DNA from 2 places in the Streptomyces sp. NPDC056527 genome. Region 1 is predicted to be linked to the other one. Evidence: riboswitches for the same ligand, from Rfam matches in the RefSeq annotation. Region 1 holds a riboswitch; the other holds the start of a gene.
What was found. A riboswitch is a leader RNA that binds a small molecule or an ion and turns the genes downstream of it on or off. The one in region 1 is predicted to bind S-adenosylmethionine.
Positions count from the first base shown of each region.

Region 2: it holds a riboswitch for S-adenosylmethionine, as region 1 does, so the genes downstream of both, ACFQ7Q_RS35400 (aminotransferase class V-fold PLP-dependent enzyme) here and thrC (threonine synthase) in region 1, are expected to answer to the same signal.

Region 1 covers NZ_JBHTTQ010000005.1:132,320-140,567, reverse strand. Annotated here, with positions in the region: gene groL (chaperonin GroEL) at 1-227, opposite strand, end outside; gene ACFQ7Q_RS04815 (cold-shock protein) at 563-766, opposite strand; gene ACFQ7Q_RS04810 (MoaD/ThiS family protein) at 1,222-1,500, opposite strand; gene thrC (threonine synthase) at 1,614-2,927, opposite strand; SAM riboswitch class I at 2,921-3,078, opposite strand; gene ACFQ7Q_RS04800 (glucosyl-3-phosphoglycerate synthase) at 3,200-4,153, shown strand; gene ACFQ7Q_RS04795 (hypothetical protein) at 4,192-5,661, shown strand; gene ACFQ7Q_RS04790 (trehalose-6-phosphate synthase) at 5,761-7,200, shown strand; gene otsB (trehalose-phosphatase) at 7,282-8,166, opposite strand; gene ACFQ7Q_RS04780 (DUF3263 domain-containing protein) at 8,190-8,248, opposite strand, start outside.
Region 2 covers NZ_JBHTTQ010000148.1:4,287-12,534, reverse strand. Annotated here, with positions in the region: gene ACFQ7Q_RS35435 (Ig-like domain-containing protein) at 1-310, shown strand, start outside; gene ACFQ7Q_RS35430 (hypothetical protein) at 314-715, opposite strand; gene ACFQ7Q_RS35425 (heme-copper oxidase subunit III) at 893-1,513, shown strand; gene ACFQ7Q_RS35420 (c-type cytochrome) at 1,581-2,390, shown strand; gene ACFQ7Q_RS35415 (Rieske 2Fe-2S domain-containing protein) at 2,387-3,439, shown strand; gene ACFQ7Q_RS35410 (cytochrome bc complex cytochrome b subunit) at 3,436-5,061, shown strand; gene trpD (anthranilate phosphoribosyltransferase) at 5,191-6,255, shown strand; SAM riboswitch class IV at 6,333-6,449, shown strand; gene ACFQ7Q_RS35400 (aminotransferase class V-fold PLP-dependent enzyme) at 6,638-8,038, shown strand.

The sequences.
Region 1 (8,248 bases):
ACTTCCTTGACCAGCTCGGCGCCGATCTTCTCGTACGGGTCCTCGAGCTCGATCTCCTTGGCGATGGACACACCATCGTTGGTGATCGTGGGGGCGCCCCACTTCTTCTCGAGGACGACGTTCCGGCCCTTGGGGCCAAGGGTGACCTTGACGGCGTCGGCGAGCTGGTTCATCCCGCGCTCGAGACCGCGCCGTGCCTCCTCGTCGAACGCGATGATCTTGGCCATGTGAAGTGGTCCTCCCGGACATGGGGTGGATAACGCTCCAGGACCGCGCCGACGCCCGCGACGGACGGCCTGCGAGCCCTGTGGTTCCTTGCCCCACCTGGCCGCGGACCTCGTCTGCCCGATCCTCGTAAGCACTCTCACCTTCAGAGTGCTAACGCCAATGATTAGCACTCGGCCCATGCGAGTGCAAGCGACTCCCACAGATCGAGAGACGTCCGGGGCGCACGCCCCCTCCCCTCCCGCACACGCGCGAGGGGTCCGCATCCTGGTCAGGATGCGGACCCCTCGACGTAGAGAACGCGTGAGTGCGTACGTGGTGGCCGATCGCGCCGTGCTCAGACGGCGAGCTTGACCATGTCCGCCTGCGGACCCTTCTGGCCCTGCGAGATCTCGAACTCGACCCGCTGACCCTCTTCAAGGGTGCGGTAACCGTCCATCTGGATCGCGCTGTAGTGGACGAATACATCCGCACCACCGTCGACCGCGATGAAGCCGTAGCCCTTCTCCGCGTTGAACCACTTGACGGTGCCCTGAGCCATGCCTAACTCCCCTATTACTGGCCCTTGCGCGGGACCGCACTTCGCGGACCCGGGTCAGACCCTGCGCCGGAACGCGTCGACCGCGGCTGAATGTATCTGTCCAACTGCCCTCTGCAACAGGTCAATCGGACGAGAAATCTGGGCACGACGGAAAGGAGAATTAAGGCGAATTCACTGAATTCCGGGGCAAGTCGGGCCCGTCAAAGTGCGCAGAAGGTACACAACACTCGAACACTTTGGCTGCTTCTTGTCGGGCGCGGACGCATTCTCATATGCGTCTGGCACAAGCAGCGAAGGGAAGTCAGGGGGACTTCCCCAACTCTACCCCGCTCAACCATGCAGAATTGCCCCCTCCGCTTCTCCGGCGGAAGGGGCAATTCAGGTGACCGTGGGTAACTCCGGGGGCCCGTGGGGCGCGCTCCGGCGCGTCCGCGCCGGCTCGGCGCCGAGCGGGCTCAGCAGCCGCCGGCGACGGCCGGGATGATCGAGACGCCGGCGCCGTCCGGCGTCGCCGTCTCCAGGCCCTGCTCGAAACGGACGTCGTCGTCGTTGACGTACACGTTCACGAAGCGGCGCAGCTTGCCCTGGTCGTCCAGGACGCGGGCGGCGATGCCGGTGTGGTTCTTCTCGAGGTCGGCGATGACCTCCGAGAGCGTCGTGCCCTCGGCGGCGACCTCGGCCTGGCCGCCGGTGTAGGTGCGGAGGATGGTGGGGATGCGGACCTTGACGCTCATGGTGGTTCACCTTCGGGGCTTCGGGGCGGGGCTGAGGCCCCGGGACGGAGTCTGGGAGAGGGTGGGGGCCGCCGGGGCACCGGGCGGCCCCGGCACCCCGTCGGTCGCGGGCGTCAGCCCGCCAGGCCGGCTTCGCGGAACGCGTCCAGGCTCGGGCGGATCGTGGCGGTCGCCTGCGAGGTATCGGCCACCGCGTCCAGGGTCTTGAGGCCGTCACCGGTGTTGAGCACGACCGTGGTGAGCGTGGGGTCGAGAAGACCGGCCTCGATCAGCTTCTTCGTCACGCCGACGGTCACGCCGCCCGCCGTCTCGGCGAAGATGCCCTCGGTCTGCGCGAGCAGCTTGATCGCGTCGACGACCTGCTCGTCGTTCACGTCCTCCACCGCACCGCCGGTGCGGCGCGCGATGTCCAGGACGTACGGGCCGTCGGCCGGGTTGCCGATGGCGAGCGACTTGGCGATGGTGTTCGGCTTCTGGGGCCTCACGACGTCGTGGCCGGCCTTGAAGGCCGTCGACACCGGGGAGCAGCCCTCGGCCTGGGCGCCGAAGATCTTGTACGGCTTGTCCTCGACGAGACCGAGCTTGATGAGCTCCTGCAGACCCTTGTCGATCTTGGTGAGCTGCGAGCCGGAGGCGATCGGGATGACGAGCTGGTCGGGCAGCTGCCAGCCGAGCTGCTCGCAGATCTCGTACGCGAGCGTCTTCGAGCCCTCGCCGTAGTACGGGCGCAGGTTGACGTTGACGAAGCCCCAGCCCTCGCCCAGCGGGTCGCCGATGAGCTCGGAGCAGAAGCGGTTGACGTCGTCGTAGTTGCCCTCGATGCCGACGAGTTCACCGCCGTAGACGGCGGCCATGACGACCTTGCCCTGCTCCAGGTCGTGCGGGATGAACACGCAGGAGCGGAAGCCGGCGCGGGCGGCCGCGGCGCCGACGGCGCCGGCCAGGTTGCCGGTGGAGGAGCAGGACAGGGTGGTGAAGCCGAAGGCGCGGGCGGCTTCGAGGGCCTGGGCGACGACGCGGTCCTTGAAGGAGTGCGTCGGGTTGCCGGAGTCGTCCTTGACGTAGAGCTTGCCCGGCTCGACGCCCAGCTCGCGGGCGAGGTTGTCGGCCTGGACGAGCTTGGTCCAGCCCGGGTTCAGGTTCGGCTTCTCGGCGACGTCGGCGGGGACGGGCAGCAGCGGGGCGTAGCGCCAGATGTTGGCGGGGCCGGCCTCGATCTGCTTGCGCAGGGCCTCCGGGTCGCCGAGGGGCAGGTCGTACGCGACTTCGAGCGGGCCGAAACAGAGCTCGCAGGCGAAAATGGGGCCGAGGGGGAACTTCTCACCGCATTCACGACAGGAGAGTCCGGAAGCCGGACCGAGGTCAACCGTCGAAGTGGTGGTGGAAACAGTCTGTACAGCCATGGAGGCGAGGCCCTTTCTCCTCATCTTTCCCATGACGAACGTCGCCATGAGACGGATTTGGCACCTTCCCTAGCCGGGAGCCTCGCGGTCGCAGTGCTGACGACTGCGGACGAGACCGACTGGAGGGTTGCCGGGGCTTCAACGGGCCGTTTCCCTCTGCCCCTCTGGATGAGCGGTATTCGGTTGTAGAACGCAGGTGGCACCCCGACATGCATCGGGCATCTGCGTTGTTCAAGACTGTAACCGAAGGCCTGGACGCTTGAGATGGTCGTCCGAACCGCGAGATGGAGATCACGTTGCTGGATGAAGTGGAGCGCTGGCTGGCCCGGCGGTCCTGGTCCGTGGCAGACCGTCCGAGGGAGCAGCTGCTGACCGCCAAGCGGGGGACGACGGTCAGCGTCGTGCTGCCCGCGCTCGACGAGGAGGCGACGGTCGGCGACATCGTCTCCGTGATCCGCCGGGAGCTGATGTCCGAGGCGATGCCGCTCGTCGACGAGCTCGTGGTGATCGACTCCGGCTCCACGGACCGGACGGCGGAGGTCGCGGCGGCGGCCGGGGCGCGGGTGATGGCGCGTGACGAGATCCTGCCGCGGATACCGGCCGTGCCGGGCAAGGGCGAGGTGCTGTGGCGGTCACTGATGGTGACCAGCGGTGACATCGTCTGCTTCGTCGACGCGGATCTGCGGGACTTCTCGGCGGACTTCGTCACCGGCATCATCGGCCCGCTCCTCACCGAGCCCGACGTCGACTTCGTGAAGGCGATGTACGACCGTCCGCTGGCCGACGCACCAGGTCAGGGCGGGCGAGTGACGGAGCTGGTGGCCCGGCCGCTGCTCAATCTGCACTGGCCGCAGCTGGCCGGTTTCGTGCAGCCGCTCGGCGGCGAGTACGCGGCGCGGCGCTCACTGCTGGAGCGGCTGCCCTTCCCGGTCGGTTACGGAGTGGAGCTGGGCCTGCTCGTCGACGCGCTGCACACGGTCGGCCTCGACGCCCTCGCCCAGGTCGACGTCGGGGTCCGCAAGCACCGCCACCAGGACGGGCGGGCGCTCGGCCGGATGGCGGCGGCGATCTACCGGACCGCGCAGCTGCGGCTGTCCCGCGGGCATCTGGTGCGGCCGCTGCTGACGCAGTTCGAGCGGGACGAGACGGGTGAGGGGAAGGGCTTTACGCCGCGGACGTACGCCGTGGACACGGAGGAGCGGCCGCCGATGATCGACATCACGGAGTACGCCCGCCGCCGCGTGGCGTAACACCGAATGATGATGCTTTTTAACTAAATTTCCGTTTCATGCGGTTCAACAATCGGATGAACACACTGCCGGTGGCGCTCGGTCTCGCCGTCGGCGCGCTCGGCTCGCTGTCCCTCGCCGCGGCCGGACCGGCCGCGGCGGACGTGGTGGAGCCTTTCGGCAAGCGGTACGACGCCTCCCTGTACGGCGACTTCACGACCGTGGGCAACACGGTCATGGGCTGCCCCACCGCCCCCGCCGACCTGGCCGCGCGCTGCGCCACCGCCGCGACCGGCCACGGCGGCGACAACGACGACACCTTCGCCATGCGGCGGGTCGACACCGCCTCCATGGCCGCCGGCTACGGCTCCAGCACCGGCCGGGTGGAGATTCCCGCGGGCGCCGAGGTCGCCTACGCCCGACTCTTCTGGGGCGGCAACGACGGCACGTACAAGGGGCCGGGCGGAGCGCAGCTCAAGCGCTGCAACGGCTCCGGCACCGATGTGGCGCCCTCGCCCGGCGATCAGGCGACGATCGCGCCGCGCATCCGGGTCGGCTCGGGGGCGGAGACGGAGGTCTCCATCGACTCCATGGTCACGGACCCTGAGGAGACCGCGGGCCCGCACTACTACACCGGCGAGTCGGACGTCACCGCCGCGTTCGCTGGGGTGCGCGGGGGCGCCACACAGGTCGCGGTCGGCAACGTCTGGGCTCCGAGCGGCAAGGGCTGTGTGGCGGGCTGGTCCCTCACGGTCGTCTACTCGTACCCCGGCCCCGAGCCGACACATGCGCCGGACCGCCGCCATGTGTCCGTCTTCGGCGGCCATGTGCTCCAGCACCCCACCTCCCCCGCGACGACCGTCACGGTCGACGGCTTCCACCGGACGGCGGGCCGCGCACGGGCGAGCGTGACGGCGTACGAGGGCGACTGGAACATGCCGGGGGACATGTTCCTCGTGAACGGCAGGAACGTCACCGAGGCCCGCACCGGCAACATCAACAACTTCTTCGTCGGCGGTGCCGCCGGCGCCGTCTCCCCCGACTCGGTCGGCAACCTGGGCATCGACGTGAAGGCCTTCGACGTCCCGGAAGGTGCGATCCCGGAGGGCGCGAGGTCGGCGGACCTGACGTTCAGGACGGCGGGCGACGCGTATGTGGCCTCCGCCTTGGCCTTCTCCGTACCGGTGCGGGACCCGGAGAGCACGAAACCGAGCCCCACCCCCACTCCCACCCCGACCCCGACGCAGACACGGGCCGCGACGGTCGCGGTGGCTCCCTCGTGGTCGCCGTCCCCCACCCCTGCGTCCCCGTCCCCCTCACCGACGGAGCCCGCGACCTCGCCCACGCCGATCCCCGACCCCGACCCCACCACCCACCAGGCGCGCCCCGCCGCGCACGGGCCCGGTGGCTCGATGGCCGAGACGGGCGGCAACGGTGAGCGGCTGTGGCTGCTCGGCGGTCTCGCCCTCGCGCTGGCGGCGACGGGCGTGGTGGCGAAGGCGGCGATGCGCAGCCGACGCCAACCCTGACGGGTGCACCGTGCGCGCCCTGACGCGCCCTCGCGGCGTGGATTCGCCACACTTGTATACGTACGTTTGAGCGTTTACATGACGGGCTAGGTTCGGCACATGGCTTCTGTGCTTGTGGCGTCCAATCGGGGTCCGGTCTCGTACGCCCTCGCCGCCGACGGCACGCTCAGTGCCCGGCGCGGCGGGGGCGGTCTCGTTTCCGGGCTGAGTGCCGTGTCCTCCGAGGACAGTGTGTGGGTGTGCGCGGCACTGTCGGACGGGGACCGGGAGGCGGTCGCCAGGGGCGTCTCCGAGCCGGGCGTACGGATGCTGGCCATCGAGCCGGCGGTCTACCACGACGCGTACAACGGCATCGCGAACTCGGTGCTGTGGTTCCTGCACCACCACCTGTGGGACATCCCGGGCGAGCCTGTCTTCGACGCCGAGTTCCGCCGCAGGTGGGAGTCGTACCGGGCCTACAACCGGGCGTTCGCGGAGGAGCTGGCGGCCCAGGCCGCCGAGGGCGCGGCGGTCCTGGTGCAGGACTACCACCTGGCGCTGGTGCCGGGGCAGCTGCGGGAACTGCGGCCGGATCTGCGGATCGGTCACTTCACGCACACGCCGTGGGCATCGCCGGAGTACGCGCGGATGCTTCCGGAGGACATCCGCGAGGAGCTGCTCTGGGGGATGCTCGGCGCGGACGAGCTGGGCTTCCACACCTGGGAGTGGGCGTCGTCGTTCATCACCGGCGCGCACGTCGACGGCGCGGGCGGGGTGGCCGAGGGGGCTCTGCGCACCGAAGATCCCTGGCGCGGGGTGCACCACCACAGAGCGGGCGGAGCGGCTCGGCGCACCCGGGTCCACACCTACCCCCTGGGTGTGGACGCCGACGAGCTGCGCGCCCTCGCCCACCGCCCGGAGGTCGACGATCGCCTCGCCGCGCTGCGGGCCGAGGTCGGTGACCGCAGGACGATCGTGCGGGTGGACCGCACGGAGCTGTCGAAGAACGTGGTCCGCGGCCTGCTGGCCTACCGGGAGCTGCTGCGCGAGCGGCCCGAGTGGCACGACCGGGTCGTCCACCTGGCCTCGGCGTACCCGTCCCGGCAGGACCTGGCGGTCTACCGCGCGTACACGGCGGCCGTGGCGGAGCTGGCGGAGGAGATCAACGCGGAGTTCGGCACGGACGACTGGCAGCCGGTGCTGCTGTCGGTGAAGGACGACTTCCCGCGCTCCCTCGCGGCGTACCGGATGGCGGACGTGGCGCTGATCAACCCGATCCGCGACGGCATGAACCTGGTGGCGAAGGAGATCCCGGTGGTGTCGGAGACGGGCTGCGCCCTGGTCCTCTCGACGGGCGCGGGGGCCTACGACGAACTGCGCGAGGACGCGCTGACGGTCAGCCCGTACGACGTCTCCGAGACGGCCCGGGCACTGCACCGCGCCCTGACGATGCCCCCGAGCGAACGCGCCGACCGCACCAAGCGCCTGGCCGCGGCGGCAACGGCGCTGCCGCCGCAGCAGTGGTTCCTGAAGCAACTGGAGGCGCTGCGCCAGACCTGACGCCCAGGCCCGGCCGTCAGGCCCGGCCGTCAGGCCCGGCCGTCAGGCCCGGCCGTCAGGCCCGGCCGTCAGGCCCGGCCGTCAGGCCCCGACTGCCGGGACCGCTCGTGAGGCCCGGCCGCCGGAATCCGGTCGGATGCTCTCCGCCAGGGCCGCGAGGAACGCCACCACCGCTCCCGGTCCCGGGACCGACAGGTCGGCTCGGTCGGTGAGTTCCGGGACTTCGGCGGAGCCGCTGCAGACCAGGAGGCCCGGGGTGCCGTTCGAGCGGAGTTTCTCCACGGCGGCGAAGGCCGGGAGATCGCCCAGGTCGTCGCCCGCGTAGAGGACGGATCCGGCGCCCACCTCTCGTACGTACTCGGCCAGGGCCACGCCCTTGTCCATGCCCGGCGGGCGCAGTTCGAGGACCATGCGGCCGGGTTCCAGGACCAGGCCGTGTCGGGAGGCGAGGTCGGCGAGAGGGGCCTTGAGGGCTTCGAAGGCGGCCTGGGGGTCGGTGGAGCGGCGCGTGTGGACGGCGACCGCGCGGCCCTTCTCCTCGATCCAGGTGCCCGGCCAGGCGCCCTCGCTGTCGAGGAAGCCGGGGAGTTCGGCGCGGACGGAGGCGACGCCCGGATGGACGGCGGAGGCCTGGACGGTGCCGCTGATCGCGTCCCAGCGTTCGGCCCCGTAGTGGCCGAGGACGACGAGGTGTTCCAGGCCGGGGACGCCGGCGAAGCCGCCGTAGCGGACCGCGACCCCGGCGGGGCGCCCGGTCACCACCGCGACGGAGGCGACCTCGGGGGCGAGTGCGGCGAGTGCGGCGACGGCGCCAGGGTGGGCGCGGGCCTGCTCGGGGTCGGGGACGATCTCGGCGAGCGTCCCGTCGAAGTCGAGGGCGACGACGGCCTTGTCCGGCCGCGCGAGGAGCGCGGCCAGGCCGTCGCGGCCTGCGGGTGTGGTCGGGTGCGGAAGGCTGCTGACCATACGACGACCCTACCGACGCGGGCTCAGCGGCGCTGCTCCTTCTCCGCACGGACCCGGCGCAGCCGGTTGACGGTCACCGGGT
Region 2 (8,248 bases), on a different contig from region 1:
CCGGGTCACCTGGAGTGGTGAATACGTCCACGCCGCGCCCTGGTCCGTAGGCTCACAGGGATTCGCGAACGTCAGCCACGGCTGTGTCGGCATGTCGACAGGCAACGCGGCCTGGTTCTTCGAGACCGTCCGTCCCGGCGACATCGTGCAGACCGTCAACAGCATCGGCGACACGATGGACCCGTTCGGGAACGGTTTCGGCGACTGGAACCTGGCCTGGGACAAGTGGCGTCAGGGCAGCGCCCTGGTGGCCGACACCAAGAGCGCCGCCCACCAGCCCGACCCGACCCGTCTGCAGCCGTCGATCTAGCCCTCAGGCGTCGATGGACAGCCGTGAACGCAGCAGGGCCGCCAAGGACGCCGCGAACTCGACCGGTTCCACCGGAAGGGTGACAGCGGCGTCCGCACGGCTCCAGGTGGCCAGCCAGGCGTCCTGCGGGCGGCCGATGAGGAGCAGTACCGGCGGGCACTGGAAGACCTCGTCCTTGATCTGCCGGCACACGCCCATCCCGCCCGCCGGCACGGCCTCGCCGTCCAGGACGCAGACGTCGATCCCGCCCTCGTCCAGGCGCTTCAGAACGGCCGGGAGTGTCGCGCATTCGAAGAACTCGACCGGCGGAACGTCGGCCGCGGGCCTGCGCCCCGCAGCCAGGCGCACCTGCTCCCGCGTGTTCGCGTCGTCGCTGTAGACCAGGACCGTGGCGCTCGACTGCATCGTTCCTCCGTGAAGGTCATCAACCGATGCGGCGGATGCTACTCCGTCCCACACCCCGTCAACACCGGTTCGACACCGCCAGGGAGACCCCTTCGATGGGCCGTTCGGGCTGGACACACGCCTCTGACACTCCGAACGGCACCCCCCGGAGTGAGGGCGGGATAAGCGACCGACATAATGTCGGTCGTGGCGACAGTAACGACAGTAGAAACCGGGCACGCGCACCCGTCGGTCAATCGACCGAACCTCACCAGCGTCGGAACCATCATCTGGTTGAGTTCCGAGCTGATGTTCTTCGCGGCCCTCTTCGCGATGTACTTCACCCTGCGATCGGTGACCGGTCCCGAGTTCTGGGAGGAACAGGCCTCGGCCTTGAACTTCCCGTTCTCGGCGACCAACACCACGATCCTGGTGCTTTCCTCCCTCACGTGCCAGCTCGGCGTCTTCGCCGCGGAGCGGGGCGATGTGAAGAAGCTCCGGACGTGGTTCATCATCACGTTCGTGATGGGTGCGATCTTCATCGGCGGCCAGGTCTTCGAGTACACCGAGCTGGTCAAGCACGAGGGTCTCTCGCTCTCGTCGAACCCGTACGGCTCGGTGTTCTACCTGACCACCGGCTTCCACGGCCTGCACGTGACGGGCGGTCTCATCGCCTTCCTGCTGGTCCTGGGCCGGACGTACGCCGCCAAGAGGTTCACTCACGAGCAGGCAACCGCCGCCATCGTCGTGTCCTACTACTGGCACTTCGTCGATGTCGTCTGGATCGGCCTCTTCGCCACGATCTACATGATCAAGTAATCGGGTCCCGGGACCCGAGCACATCCAGCAAGCATCGACGCAGAAGATCCTGACACCGGGGTAATCCGTGAAAAAGCTCTCCGCACGACGACGCCATCCGCTGGCGGCGGTCGTCGTCCTACTTCTCGCGCTGGCGGCCACTGGGGGGCTGTACGCCGCGTTCGCGCCCGCGGGCACGGCGAAGGCCGTTGAAACCGCCCAGTCCCTCGCCATCGAGGAGGGCAAGAAGCTCTACTCCGTCGGCTGCGCCAGCTGCCACGGAACCGGCGGTCAGGGCACCACTGACGGCCCCTCCCTGGTAGGCGTCGGCTCCGCCGCCGTGGACTTCCAGGTCGGCACGGGCCGTATGCCGGCCCAGCAGCCGGGCGCCCAGGTGCCGAAGAAGAAGGTCATCTACACGCAGGCTGAGATCGATCAGCTCGCGGCGTACATCGCCTCCCTCGGTGCCGGCCCGATCACGCCGAAGGCGAGCCAGTACAGCCCCGAAGGCGCCGACATCGCCCGTGGTGGCGACCTGTTCCGCACCAACTGCGCCCAGTGCCACAACTTCACGGGTGAGGGTGGCGCGCTGACGTACGGCAAGTACGCCCCCAACCTCGAAGGCGTGAGCCCGAAGCACCTGTTCGAGGCCATGCAGACCGGCCCGCAGAACATGCCCTCCTTCCCGGACACCACCCTGCCGGAGAAGGAGAAGCGAGACATCATCGCGTACGTCCAGGCCGTCAACGGCGAAAAGGCCGACAGCCCCGGCGGGCTCTCGCTCGGCGGCCTCGGCCCGGTCAGCGAGGGTCTGTTCGCATGGGTCTTCGGCCTGGGTGCGCTGATCGCAGTTGCCGTCTGGGTCGCGGCCCACACCGCTAAGGCCAAGAAGTCATGAGTAGCCAAGAGATTCCAGAAGAGAACCTGCCCGCTGAGCAGGACACCGCGCACGGCGCGGTGAAGGTCCTCGACGACCCGTTCGCCGACCCGGGCCTTCCGCCTCACAAGCCGCGCATCCAGGACATCGACGAGCGGGCCGCCAGGCGGTCCGAGCGTGCGGTCGCCTTCATGTTCACGCTGTCGATGCTGGCCACGATCGGCTTCATCGCCTCGTACGTGATCTTCCCGGTCGACAAGATCGTGTACATCTGGCCGTTCGGCCGGGTGTCCGCGCTCAACTTCGCCCTGGGTTGGACGCTCGGCCTGGCGCTGTTCTTCATCGGCGCGGGCGCGGTCCACTGGGCCCGCACCCTGATGTCCGACGTCGAGATCGCCGACGAGCGTCACCCGATCCAGGCCTCCCCGGAGACCAAGGCGAAGGTCATGGCGGACTTCGCGGCCGGTGCCGCCGAGTCCGGCATGGGCCGTCGGAAGCTGATCCGCAACACCATGTTCGGCGCGCTGTCGCTCGTCCCGCTCTCCGGCATCGTGCTGCTGCGTGACATGGGCCCGCTGCCCGAGAAGAAGCTCCGGACCACCCTGTGGTCCAAGGGCAAGCAGCTCATCAACATGAACACGCACGAGCCGCTGCGTCCCGAGGACGTCGCGGTCGGTTCGCTGACCTTCGCGATGCCCGAGGGTCTGTCGGAGCACGACCACGACTTCCAGGTCCAGATCGCCAAGGCCGCCCTGATGATCGTCCGCATCCAGCCGGAGGACATCAAGGACAAGCAGGAACTGGAGTGGGGTCACGAGGGCATCGTCGCCTTCTCGAAGATCTGCACCCACGTCGGCTGCCCGATCTCCCTGTACGAGCAGCAGACGCACCACGTGCTCTGCCCGTGCCACCAGTCCACCTTCGACCTCTCCGACGGCGCCCGCGTCATCTTCGGCCCGGCCGGTCACGCCCTCCCGCAGCTGCGGATCGGCGTGAACGACAAGGGCTTCCTCGAGGCGCTCGGCGACTTCGACGAGCCCGTCGGCCCGTCCTTCTGGGAGCGCGGATGAGCACTGTGACCGACACCAAGAAGAAGGCGCCCGCCGGTGAGCGGGTCGCCGACTGGGCCGACGGCCGCCTGGGGATCTACTCCCTGGCCAAGGCCAACATGCGGAAGATCTTCCCGGACCACTGGTCCTTCATGCTCGGTGAGATCTGCCTCTACAGCTTCATCATCATCATCCTCACGGGCGTCTACCTGACGATGTTCTTCCACCCGTCGATGAACGAGGTGGAGTACCACGGCAGCTACGTCCCGCTGCAGGGACAGCTGATGTCCGAGGCGTTCAACTCGACCATGCACATCTCCTTCGATGTGCGCGGTGGTCTGCTCATCCGGCAGATCCACCACTGGGCGGCGCTGATCTTCCTCGCCGGCATGTTCGTGCACATGATGCGCGTGTTCTTCACGGGCGCGTTCCGCAAGCCGCGTGAGATCAACTGGCTGTTCGGCTTCCTGCTGTTCTTCCTGGGCATGTTCACCGGCTTCACCGGTTACTCGCTCCCGGACGACCTGCTCTCCGGCACCGGTGTCCGCTTCATGCAGGGCGCGATCCTGTCCGTGCCGGTCATCGGCACGTACCTGTCGATGTTCCTGTTCGGCGGGGAGTTCCCCGGCGGCGACTTCGTGGCCCGGTTCTACTCGGCCCACGTCCTGCTGCTGCCCGGAATCATGCTGGGTCTGGTGGTCGCCCACCTGATCCTGGTCTTCTACCACAAGCACACGCAGTTCGAGGGCCCCGGCCGTACGAACAAGAACGTCGTGGGCATGCCGCTGCTGCCGGTCTACATGGCCAAGGCCGGAGGCTTCTTCTTCCTGGTCTTCGGTGTCATCGCGATCGTCGCGGCGATCGCCTCGATCAACCCGATCTGGGCGCTCGGTCCGTACCGGCCCGACCAGGTCTCCACCGGCGCCCAGCCCGACTGGTACATGGGCTTCGCCGAGGGTCTGATCCGTGTCATGCCGGGCTGGGAGATCAACCTCTGGGGCCACACGCTCGTCCTGGGCGTGATGATCCCGCTGGCGATCTTCCCGGCGGTCCTCGCGGCGATCGCGGTCTACCCGTTCATCGAGTCGTGGATCACCGGCGACAAGCGCGAGCACCACATCGCGCAGCGCCCGCGCAACGCTCCGACGCGCACCGGCTTCGGTGTCGCCTGGATCACCGCGTACATGATCATGCTCATCGGTGGTGGAAACGACCTCTGGGCCACCCACTTCCACCTGTCGCTGAACTCGATCACCTGGTTCGTCCGGATCTTCTTCTTCGCCGGACCGGTCATCGCGTTCATCGTCACCAAGCGGATCTGCCTCGGCCTCCAGCGCCGGGACAAGGACAAGGTGCTGCACGGTCGCGAGTCCGGCGTCATCAAGCGTCTGCCGCACGGTGAGTTCGTCGAGGTGCACCAGCCGCTCAGCCAGGGCGAGCTGTACAGGCTCACGGCCCACGAGCAGAACAAGCCGGCCGAGCTCGGCCCCCTCGTCGACGAGAACGGCGTGGAGCGCAAGGTCGGTCGCATGGAGAAGCTCCGGGTCAAGCTCAGCAAGGGCTACTACGGCGACGACCACCAGATCGCCAAGCCGACCGCCGAGGAGTACAAGGAGATCACCAGCGGCCACGGCCACCACTGATCACCTGATCCCTTGACCTGAAGGTCGCCACAGCGGGAGCCCCGTCCATTCGATGGACGGGGCTCTTTGCCGTCCCCGTGGGTCGATAGGGTGGGTGCTGTATCCGTTACGTGATGACCAGGAGCTGCCATGAGCGCTGCGACCCCCGCTGGAGGACCTACGTCGGCGGGCCGCTCCTGGCCCGCCGTACTGGACGGACTGCTGACCGGCCGCGACCAGAGCGCCGAGGACACCGCCTGGGCGATGGACCGCATCCTGCGGGGTGAGGCGACCGACGCCCAGATCGCCGGCTTCGCCGTCGCCCTGCGTGCCAAGGGCGAGACCGTCGAGGAGATCACCGGCCTCGTCCGGACCATGTACGAGCACGCCAATGTGATCGAGGTCCCCGGCCCGTCCGTGGACATCGTCGGCACCGGCGGCGACGGCGCGAAGACCGTCAACATCTCGACCATGTCGGCGATCGTCGTGGCCGGTACCGGCGCGAAGGTCGTCAAGCACGGCAACCGCGCCGCGTCCAGCGCGAGCGGAGCCTCCGATGTCCTGGAGAAGCTCGGCGTCAATCTCCAGCTGACCCCGCAACGGGTCGTCGAAGTCGCGGAGGAAGCCGGGATCACCTTCTGCTTCGCGGTGAAGTTCCACCCGGCGCTGCGCCATGTGGCCGCGGCCCGCAAGGAGCTCGGCATCCGGACCACCTTCAACTTCCTCGGTCCGCTCACCAACCCCGCCCGGGTGAAGGCGCAGGCCACCGGTGTGGCCGACGCCCGGATGGCGCCGATCATGGCCGGGGTGCTCGCCGAGCGCGGCTCCTCGGCGCTGGTCTTCCGCGGCGACGACGGCCTGGACGAGCTGACGACCACGGCCACCTCGCGCGTCTGGGTGGTACGGGACGGTGCGGTGCGCGAGGAGGCCTTCGACCCGCGGGACGTCGGCATCGAGCTCGTACCGGTGGAGGCGCTGCGCGGCGCCGACGCCTCGTACAACGCCGATGTCGCCCGCCGGCTGCTCGCGGGCGAGACGGGACCGGTGCGGGACGCGGTCCTGCTGAACTCGGCCGCCGCGCTGACGGCGCTGGAGCCGGGCGGGGGAACCCTGGTGGAGCGGCTGCGCGAGGGGATCGCCGAGGCGGCCGAGTCGATCGACTCGGGCGCGGCGAGGCAGGCGCTGGAACGCTGGATCGCGGCCAGCAACAGGTAGGAGCACCGCGTGGACCCCGTTCCGGAATCCGGAACGGGGTTGCGCGGTGGCGATCACGTGGCATACGTTCTGTACCAGGTCATGAGTGACAGTCATTAAGCCCCGGCTGACTGTCCGGCAACCCTCCGTCCGTGGCGGGGTGCCCCGGGTGAAGACCAGGCCGTAGGCAGCAAGGTCTACGGCAAGCGCGGACCCCTGCACACCCTGGGGTCCTGGTCCTCAAGGGAGCAGTCTCGTGAGCAAGCGAATGCGCTAGGGCCGACGGCCCCGTTTTCCCACCCTCCGCACGAACACCGTGTGTCGAGGCAACACCCGTACGCGGCACCCCACTTCGCGCTGCCCTGCGGGCCCTTCGCTGCCATTCCTGCCAGGAGATACCGCCATGTCCGCGTACCCGAACGCCGCCGCCACCTCTGCCACCGCCACCGACTCCGAGGCCGGCGACCCCTGCTGCGCCGCCCCGCTCCCGGTCCTGGGGCGGGACGTCACCGTCCCGCTCGTCACCGGGGGCGAGGTCACCTACGCCGCGCTCGACTACGCCGCCAGCGCGCCGGCCCTGCAGCGGGTGTGGGACGACGTCGCCGCGTACGCCCCGTACTACGGCAGCGTCCACCGCGGCGCCGGGTACCTCTCGCAGCTCTCCACCGACCTTTTCGAGAACAGCCGCGTCACCGTCGCCGAGTTCCTCGACTGCCGCCCCGGCGACCAGGTCGTCTTCACCCGCTCCACCACCGACTCGCTCAACCTCCTGGCCCGGACCCTCCCCGCCGGTTGCGAGGTCTTCGTCTTCGAGACCGAGCACCACGCCTCGCTCCTGCCGTGGCAGGACGCGCAAGTCACCTACCTCAACGCCCCGCGCACGCCCGCCCAGGCCGTCGAGACCCTGGAGCGCGCCCTCGCCGACCGCGACCCTTACGGCCCCGCCCTCGTCTGCGTCACCGGCGCCTCCAACGTCACCGGCGAGCTGTGGCCGGTGAAGGAGCTCGCCGCCGCCGCACACGCCCACGGCGCCCGGATCGTCCTCGACGCCGCCCAGCTCGCCCCCCACCACCCCGTTTCCGTACGGGAGTTGGACGTGGACTGGGTCGCCTTCTCCGGCCACAAGCTGTACGCACCCTTCGGCTCCGGGGTGCTCGCCGGTCGCGCCGACTGGCTCCAGGACGCCGAGCCGTACCTCGCCGGCGGCGGCGCGTCCAAGAAGGTCGCACGGCGCGCCGACGGCGGAGTGGACGTCGAGTGGCACACCAACGCCTCCCGCCACGAGGCCGGTTCGCCGAACGTCATCGGGGTCTACTCCATCGCCTCGGCCTGCAAGGCGCTCACCGAGGCCGGGTTCGACACCCTCGTCGCCCGCGAGCAGCACCTCATCGACACCGTTCGCGAGGGGCTGGCCGAGGTGCCCGAGGTGAAGGTGCTCTCGCTCTTCGGCGACGACGCCCCGCGCGTCGGTGTCATCTCCTTCGTCGTCGCGGGCTGGAACAGCTCCCACTTCGCCGCCGCGCTCTCCGCCGAGTACGGCATCGGTGTCCGCGACGGTCTCTTCTGCGCCCACCCGCTGGTGCGCACCCTGCTCGGCAGCGACCCGCAGACCCAGGGCGAGTGCGGGGCCCCCGAGGCCGCCCCCGGCGAGAAGTCGCTCAACGCCATCCGCGTCAGCTTCGGCGCCGGTACGCCCGACGAGCACGTGGAGCGTTTCGTACGGGCCGTGAAGGAGCTCGTCCGGGACGGAGCGCAGTGGAAGTACCGCACCGAGGACGGCCGTTGCGTCCCGGACCGCGGCTGAGCCGCCCCGCCGCGGATGACGAGGCCGTCGCGGGCCGGCGGCATCGCATCGAAGGTCTCGGCCGGCGCGGCGATGTCGTCCCGGCCCTGGACAGGGCCGCCGGGTCGGTTCGGCGGCCGTCGCGTGTCACTCGTACGGGTGCAAGGATGCGGCCCCGGCGGCCCGGTCGAAAACCGGTCGTCGTCACGGGCCGGCGCGCGTGAGAGGCCG